One region of the Arthrobacter sp. CAN_A212 genome, then DNA from elsewhere that is predicted to be linked to it. Evidence: predicted binding sites of a transcription regulator. Region 1 holds the regulator's gene; the other holds the start of a gene.
What was found. Region 1 encodes HrcA, which represses chaperone genes, less so after heat shock. Its sites were predicted from a motif close to TTNGCACTCGNNNNNNNCGAGTGCNAA; they were not measured.
Positions count from the first base shown of each region.

Region 2: the regulator HrcA is predicted to act here: its motif matches at 2,763-2,789, upstream of IWX64_RS00160 (FmdB family zinc ribbon protein).

Region 1 covers NZ_JADOUT010000004.1:78,304-82,421, forward strand. The annotation lists gene dnaJ (molecular chaperone DnaJ) at 1-1,006, opposite strand, end outside; gene hrcA (heat-inducible transcriptional repressor HrcA) at 1,112-2,125, opposite strand; gene IWX64_RS05480 (DUF3097 family protein) at 2,275-3,141, shown strand; gene IWX64_RS05485 (DUF4870 domain-containing protein) at 3,215-3,661, shown strand; gene hemW (radical SAM family heme chaperone HemW) at 3,797-4,118, opposite strand, start outside.
Region 2 covers NZ_JADOUT010000001.1:27,264-31,381, forward strand. The annotation lists gene IWX64_RS00140 (hypothetical protein) at 1-358, opposite strand, end outside; gene IWX64_RS00145 (GNAT family N-acetyltransferase) at 387-1,064, opposite strand; gene galU (UTP--glucose-1-phosphate uridylyltransferase GalU) at 1,074-1,970, opposite strand; gene IWX64_RS00155 (5-formyltetrahydrofolate cyclo-ligase) at 2,077-2,718, shown strand; gene IWX64_RS00160 (FmdB family zinc ribbon protein) at 2,846-3,193, shown strand; gene cpaB (Flp pilus assembly protein CpaB) at 3,303-3,995, shown strand; gene IWX64_RS00170 (DUF4011 domain-containing protein) at 4,067-4,118, opposite strand, start outside.

The sequences.
Region 1 (4,118 bases):
CCTGGTCGACGTTGCGGGGGGTTTCGACGTTCAGGTGGACCTTGAGATCACCGCGCCCGTAGCCGCGCAGGTGGGTCACTCCCAGTCCGCGCAGTGTCACGATCTCGCCCGACTGGGTGCCCGCCTTGATGCCCAGCTCCTGGTCGCCGTCGAACGAGGCGAAGTTCAGGGAGGTGCCGAGTGCGGCAGCGGTCATTGGGACGCTGAGGGTGACGTGCAGGTCGTCTCCCTCGCGCAGGAAGGTGGCGTCCGGGTTGACCCGGATTTCCACGTACAGGTCACCCTGCGGTCCGCCGGCCATGCCGGCTTCACCCTGGCCGCCGAGCTGGATCCGGGTTCCGGTGGAGACACCCGCTGGTACCTTGATGGTGAGGCTGCGGCGGCTGCGGACCCGGCCGTCGCCGTTGCACTCATGGCAGGGGTTGGGGATCACTGTGCCAAACCCTTGGCAGGTGCCACAGGTGGCGCTGGTCATGACCTGGCCCAGAATGGAGCGGACGGCCCGCTGCACCTGACCGGAGCCACCACAGATGTCGCAGGTCCGCGGCGAGGTCCCTGGCTGGCAGCAGGAGCCATCACACGTGGGGCAGACCGCGGCGGTCTCGACGTCGATCTTCTTGTTGATCCCGAACACCGCGTCGACCAGGTCGATGCGGACCGCGATGAGCGCGTCCTGACCCCGGCGCGTGCGCGACGGCGGTCCGCTGGGTCCGCCCCCACCGAAGAAGGTCTCGAAAATATCCTGGAAGGCAAAGCCCTGGCCGGCGTGCCCGCCACCGAAACCGTTGTCGGTTCCGTTCTCGTTGCCGGTGGTGTCATACACCCGGCGCTTCTGCGGGTCGGACAGCACCTCGTACGCGCGGGTGACCAACTTGAACTCCTCCGAGGCGTCGGGTCCCGTATTGACGTCCGGGTGAAGCTTCCGTGCCAGCTTGCGGTAGGCCTTCTTGATCTCCTCGCCGCTCGCATCGCGGTTCACACCGAGGACTTCATAGTGATTACTCACTCCTGCACTTCACTTCCTGTGTCACTGGTCGAGATGGGGCAATAGCGCCCCATCTTCGAAAGGTTCGATTGTTGCCGTCAAAGTTCTTACGTGCCGGGCGTCCGGTTAGTCCGTGAGGATCCGGGACAGGTAACGGGCCACCGCGCGTACCGCCGACATCGACGTGGGATAGTCCATCCGGGTTGGTCCGAGGACTCCCACCTTCGCCAACGAGTCGGGGCCGTACCCGGTGGCAATCACCGACGCTTCGGCGAGGCCGCCATGGGGGTTCTCCCGCCCAATCCGCACCGACACGCCAAACGCATCGTGTTTCATTTCGGAGAGGAGGCGGAGCATGACCACCTGTTCCTCGAGTGCTTCCAGCACCGGCCCAATGCTCAGGGGAAAGTCTACGGTGGATCGGGCCAGGTTGGCTGTACCAGCCATCACAATCCGGTCCTCGCGGTTGATACCCGCGAGTTGTTCCAGGGTTCGCGCGAGGACGGTGCCCGCCCTGCGCTGCTGAAACGGCAGTGTCGCCACGGCCAACGCAAGTTCCTGCGGGAGGAACGTCAGCTTCGTGCCCGCCACCGACCCGAGGAAATGCTGCCGGAGTTCGGCGAGGCTGTTCTCAGGGACGGGTTCCGGCAGGGGTACCACACGCTGCTGCACGGTGCCGTTCGTGGCGATCAGAACCACCAGCACCTGGTTCGGTGCAAGAAGCACGAACTCAAGGTGCCGGACGGCGGCGCTCCCCAGATGGGGGTACTGCACCACTGCCACCTGGTTGGTGAGGTGGGACAGCAGACGGACGGTGCGGTCCATGACGTCGTCGAGATCCTCGGCACCCTCCAGCAGGGCCTGGATGGCGCGTTTCTCCGGCGCGGACAACGGCTTGACCTCGGAAATCTGGTCGACGAAGAGGCGATAGCCCTTATCGGTGGGAATGCGGCCGGAACTGGTGTGGGGCGCCGTGATCAGGCCCTCTTCCTCCAGCACCGCCATGTCATTGCGGATGGTGGCGGAAGAGACACCCAGCTGATGCCGCTCCACCAGGGCCTTCGATCCGACAGGCTCCCGGGAATGCACGTAGTCCTCGACGATGGCACGCAGTACCTCCAGCCGGCGTGGTTCGCTCACTTTTCACCTCCGAACATGGTTCCTCGTCACTTCAGCGGATCTGGCACTCGACACACCCAAGTGCCAAGTCTAGTACTTTCCGATGAATTGTTAGCATTGAAAATCCCTGGCCGGACCGTCCAGCGGTGAGCCGGGAAGCGAGTAAGACGATGTCCAGTTACGAATGGGGAGCACAGGACATTTCAGCTCCCCGCAGTGTCCCACTCCCCAAGGTCCCGGTCAGCGCCGGGCTGGTGCTGGAAGACGTGCAGAGCGGCTACGTCGGTGCGGTGGTCCGGGTGGAGAAGTCCGGCGGCATGCACGTAATGGTGCTCGAAGACCGCCGGGGCAAGCTCAAGTCCTTCCCCCTGGGGTTTGGTTTCCATGTGGACGGGTCCCCGGTGGAAGTCGTGGCCCCAGCGGTAGCCCCGGCCACTCCGGCGCGCCGGGTGACGGCGTCGGGATCCGTCAGGGTCGACGGCGCCCGCGCCCGCACGGCCCGCGCCAGCCGGATCTGGGTGGAGGGCCAGCACGACGCCGAGCTGATCGAGAAAGTATGGGGTGATGACCTGCGACTGGAGGGTATTGTCGTCGAGCCGCTCCACGGGGTCGACGACCTCGCCGGGATGATCCGGGCCTTCGCCCCCGGCCCCCATCGACGGCTCGGCATCCTCGTGGACCACCTGGTCACCGGATCCAAGGAGCAGCGCATCGCACAGGAAGCCATGAACGTCCCGGGCGCCGCCGCCAACGTCCTCGTCGTCGGACACCCCTATGTGGACGTGTGGCAGGCCATCAAGCCCGGAGCCGTCGGATTGACCGCCTGGCCGGTGGTGCCGCGGGGTCAGGATTGGAAGACCGGCATCCTGGCCGGGCTCGGGTGGCCCAACTCCGACAAGGCAGCCATCGCGCACGGCTGGAAGCGGCTGCTCGGCTGTGTCACCAGCTATGCCGACCTGGAACCGTCGCTGCTGGGGCGGGTGGAGGAAGTGATTGACTTCCTCACCGATCCCGGAATTTCCGGTCGGACCGACTGATCCACGGTGCACTATCACCGGGCAAAGACGTACTCTAGTGAGGAAGGCCCCTACCCAGGTGGCCCCGCAAGCAATGAAGGATGTCCAGTTGTCTAACCCCGCCGAGAAGCCCAAGCAACACGGATCCGCGGACGGCCACGGCCAGCCCTCGTCCGCTTTCGAGGGCGTCCCGGCGAATGCGCTCCCCCTGACCGCGTCCGAGGACCGGCAGTGGGCAACCCTGTCACACTTTGGCGGAATCCTGGGGTTCATTCCCTCCCTGCTGATCCTGCTCATCTTCAAGAACCGTGGGCCGTTCACCGCGCAGGAAGCGCGGGAAGCGTTCAACTTCACCTTCCCTCCGACGCTGCTGGCGTTCGCGGCCTGGCTGCTGTCCATGCTGCCCACGGTCGGCGGACTGTTCGCCGTCGTCAACGCGCTGATCTGGGTGGCCATCGCCTTCTCGTCAGCGATTGCCGGTATCCAGGTCAACCGCGGCCGGCCATACCGCTACACCCTGAATCTCCGGCTCTTCAAGTAGGCCGGCCCAGCCCAGCCCAGCCCAGCCAGGCCGCGAGCCAGTCGGCCGGGGGCCAGCGGAATGCGAGTTGGCTGGCCGGGTTATTGGAATCCGTGTCAGTCAGGCTGGCAGTCAGACCGGCGGGCAGTCGGGCAGTCAGTCGGGCAGCAGCCGCCGGACCACGGCGTCCGCGAGGAGTCGGCCACTGGCAGTCAGGGTGATAGTGCCCGCGAACGCTGCGGCCGGGTCCACCAGCGAGTCCGCGATCAGCCCAGCGACCGCCTGGCGGCCCTCCGGGCGCAGCGCACTGGTGGGCAGGCCCTCCCGGAGGCGGGCGCGGAGCATCACGTCCTCAACGTACCGGGTGTCGGCGTCGAGAATCTCCCGGCCCGCTGCCGGCGATACGCCCGAGGACAGCCGATGCGCGTAGGCGGTGGGGTGCTTCACGTTCCACCACCGCACACCGCCAACGTGCGAG
Region 2 (4,118 bases), on a different contig from region 1:
AAAGGATAGCCAGGGGAAGGCAGACAATTGCGGCGAGCAGTGACACTATGCCGACAACTGCGATGGCGGTTCGGGCGGGTCGGATCACGAACCGTTGCTGGCTCGATGCGGATCGCGGGGAGAACCCTGCTGGCCGTTGCTCGGCAGCATCGCTACTGTGACCGGAGCTACTGTGACCGGACATTTCCATAATGCTCCCCTGAGAGACGCTGCTCTCGGCTGTTACGGGTGGGACAAGGGCGGCCGTTTCGGCCAGCAGTGCTGGCCTGCGGATACGCAGTACAAAGGGGGCAACCCAGATCAGCCACAGACCAACGATCGCGACAAGCACCACCGAGCTGTTCATAGAGAAGTCCACGTCTAAAACGGTAGGTCGTACACCCTCGTCACGAGTGTATTGATGGCGGTGTGTCGCCTCCGGGTTGGCGAATGCCGCCATCCTGGCCCCGTCGGCGTTGCGACTGCCAGCGGGCTAACAGGCCGCCGGGCACCTCGTCCCCGGTGAGAGCGAAGCTTCGATGGTCCGTCCACTCCCCTGCGATGTGGAGGTAACTCTTACGGAGGCCCTCGTCTCGGAAGCCAAGTTTCTCAACGACCCGAAGGCTGGCCGAGTTCTCGGGGCGGATGTTGATCTCCATCCGGTGCAGTCCGAGGCTCTTGAAGCAGTAGTCGGTCACCAGCGCGACGGCGGTCGGCGCAATCCCCTGCCCCGCACGGTCGCGGTCCACCCAGTAGCCGAGCGTCGCTGTCATCGCCGAACCCCAGACAATGGTCGACACCGTCAGTTGACCGACAATCGCAGGTTGCCTGAGGTGCCCGGTCCGCTCGGTGATCAGGAACGGAAGGCCGGTCGCCGCCCGGGCCTGCTTCCGCAGCGACCGGACCATCTCGGGGTAGCTGGGCAAGTATCCCCCCGGTGCCGGGTTGGATGCCTCCCAGGGCGCGAGCCATTCAACGTTGCGTTCCCGAACAGCCGACCATTCCTTCCGGTCACGCAGCCGTACCGGCCTCAAGACGAGAGTGTCGGTCTCGAGGGTCACCGGCCAGGCGAACTGCCCGCTCACGGGACTGTGCTAGCCGTTCAGGTTTTGGGTGAAGCTCTTCAACCAGTCCTGGAGGTCCGGTCCCAGGTCCTCGCGCTCTGAGGCCAGGGTCACGACTGCCTTGATGTAGCTGAGCTTATCGCCGGTGTCGTAACGACGACCACGGAACACGACGCCGTATACGCCCGATCCTTCGCCCTCAGCTGAGGCGAGAGTCTGCAAGGCGTCGGTGAGCTGGATTTCGCTGCCCCGGCCTGGGCCGGTGGTTTCCAGGACATCAAAAACGCGTGGGTGCAGGACGTAGCGGCCAATGACGGCAAGGTTGGAGGGGGCCTCGTCGATGGCTGGCTTCTCCACCAGTTCGCTGACCCTGACATAGTCCTCGCCGTCAATGGCCGAGATGTCCGCGCAGCCGTAGGCGCTGATCTGGTCCGGATCGACCTCGATCAGTGCGATAACTGATCCGCCGGTCTTCTCCTGTACTTCGATCATGGTCTTCAGCAGGACATCGCGCTCGTCGATGAGGTCGTCGCCGAGGAGAACGGCGAACGGCTCTTTGCCGACGTGGAGCTTTGCGCGGAGGACGGCGTGGCCGAGTCCCTTCGGATCCCCCTGCCGGAGATAGTGGATGTCACCAAGCTCGGACGGACGGCGAACGGCGGCCAGCTTCTCATGGTCGCCCTTCGCCTCGAGGGTCTGCTCGATGAAGGGCACCCGGTCGAAGTGGTCCTCGAGCGAACGCTTATTTCGCCCAGTGATCATCAAGATGTCGGTCATTCCGGCGTTGACTGCCTCTTCGACCACGTACTGGATCGCAGGCTTGTCGACTACTGGAAGCATTTCCTTGGGCATCGCCTTCGTGGCGGGGAGAAACCGCGTGCCAAGTCCCGCAGCGGGGATAACGGCCTTATTCACTCGTGAGGTCATGCCACCACCCTACATAACGACAGTGGCCTTTCTATGCAAGGCTACAGTCGGCCGGAACCGTCGGGTCCCACCGCTGGGGGCGCGGGACTCGGTAAACTATGCCGATATGGGACCCCAATCGCCTGCAACCGGCAAGGATGCTGCCCGGCAACACTTCCGGGCCGCCCGGCTGGCGATGTCCCCCGAGGACCGGGCGAAAGCCTCCGCCGGGCTCCGGCAGCAGGTTCGGGATTGGCTTCTGCCGGGCTCCGACCGTCCTGGTCTGATCGCCGCCTACCTGTCGGTGGACCCGGAGCCAGGGACCCTTGAGCTCCTGGCATCGCTGACCGGAAGTGGCTACGAGGTGGTGGTGCCGATTTGCGAGTCCGCCTACCAGCTTTCCTGGTGCAGGTGGTCGGCGGGGGTCGAACTGCGACGCAGCCCCCGCGCACCCGTGCTGGAGCCGGTGGGGGAACGCCAGCATTTCACCGGGCTGCTCACTGGTGGGCGCTCCGTGTCGCTCCTGCTGGTCCCGGCACTAGCGGTGGACCGCAGCGGCAGCCGGCTCGGCCAGGGCGGCGGCTACTATGACCGGTTTCTCGCGCAACTTCGGGCAGTCAATCCGGCCGTCCCCACCCTCGGCTATGTGTACGACCACGAACTGCTGCCGGCCGGAACGCTGGCTGCCACGCCACTGGACATGCCCCTCGCCGGCGCCTTCACGCCGTCGGCCCACCACCGCCTGGAGACTCGTCGGGACGCGGTGTAGGCGAGACGTCGCCGCGACGTCGTCTGGCCACCAGCAGTGTAGGCTTGGCACTCGGACCACTAGAGTGCCAGCCGAATCGGGTTGGTGATCCAGTTCTGGGAATCACGCTCGTCCAGGAGGATTTGCTTTGCCAACCTACGCATACGCCTGCAAAGACTGCGACCATGCCTTCGACATCCATCAGGCCTTTTCTGACAACTCACTCACCGAGTGCCCCGAATGCGAGGGATCGCTGAGGAAGAAGTTCAACAGCGTGGGTGTGGTGTTCAAGGGGTCGGGTTTTTACCGTAACGACTCGCGCGACAGCAAGAAGTCGGTTGACCCGGGAACGAGCAGTAGCAGCCCGTCATCCGGCACCTCCTCCGATCAGTCCTCCCCGGGGTCCGGCGCGGCCAAGACCAGCCCGGGCAAGGATGCTTCGACGACAGTGAAAAAACCTTCGGAGAGCTCCAAAACGACTGCCGCCGCGAGCTAGGCGCCGTTAGCTGGCACCACCCGTCCTCCACACACCCCGGACTGTTGGTCTTGTCCACATTCCGGGTCAACCGTTTCCGTTGGGTGCAGGACCTTCCTAGCGTTGGTGAATGGCCAACGGCAAGAGCCCCTCACGACGTACCGGCTTCCCCCTGAGCGTCCGGCGGCTCGTCTTCCGCCATCGCCGGCTTCTCGCTGCGCTATTGTTCTGCCTTGCCGCGGCGGTAATTGTCGAAGCCCTCATTCCGCCGGAGCAATCACTTTCCCGGGTGGTAGCGGCGGCCGAGGATCTTCCAGTGGGCACCGTGCTCACCCCCGCCCACCTCACCACTATCGATCTGCCGCCGGAGGTAATCCCGTTCCGGTCGTTCACCGAGATCCCGGCCGTGGTCGGGGAACAGCTGGCCACTCCCCTGCATCGCGGCAGCGTCCTGGCAGAGACCTTTTTGGTGGGCACCGGGCTACTCACCGGTTCCCCACCGGGATCGGTCGCGGTCCCCCTGCGCCCCGCCGATGAAACCACCGTCCAGTTGCTCTCCCCCGGGCAGCATGTGGATGTGGTTCTCAGCACCGGAAACGGCTTCGAGGTCCCGGCAACTACCAGCGTGCTCGTCCGGGCGGCACCGGTGCTGTGGACATCAGGCTCCTCCGCCGGATCCGCCACCGGATGGCCCAACGCCACGGACGCCGAGGGGCTGGTGGTGATAGCGGCCGATCCATCCGACGCCGCCGCCCTCGCCAGCGCGTCGAGCACAGGAAAGGTTCATCTGGTGCTTACCGGCGCACCTCCGGTAGACCAGTAGAACGGTTCAAGCAATCCTCGTATGCCGCTGAACCGTGCTCACCTCACCCGGGGCCTGGCCCTGAAAGCGCCTCAGTCCCAGTGCGGTGGACGCTGGTCTTTCAGCCACTCCTCGTGCGAATCC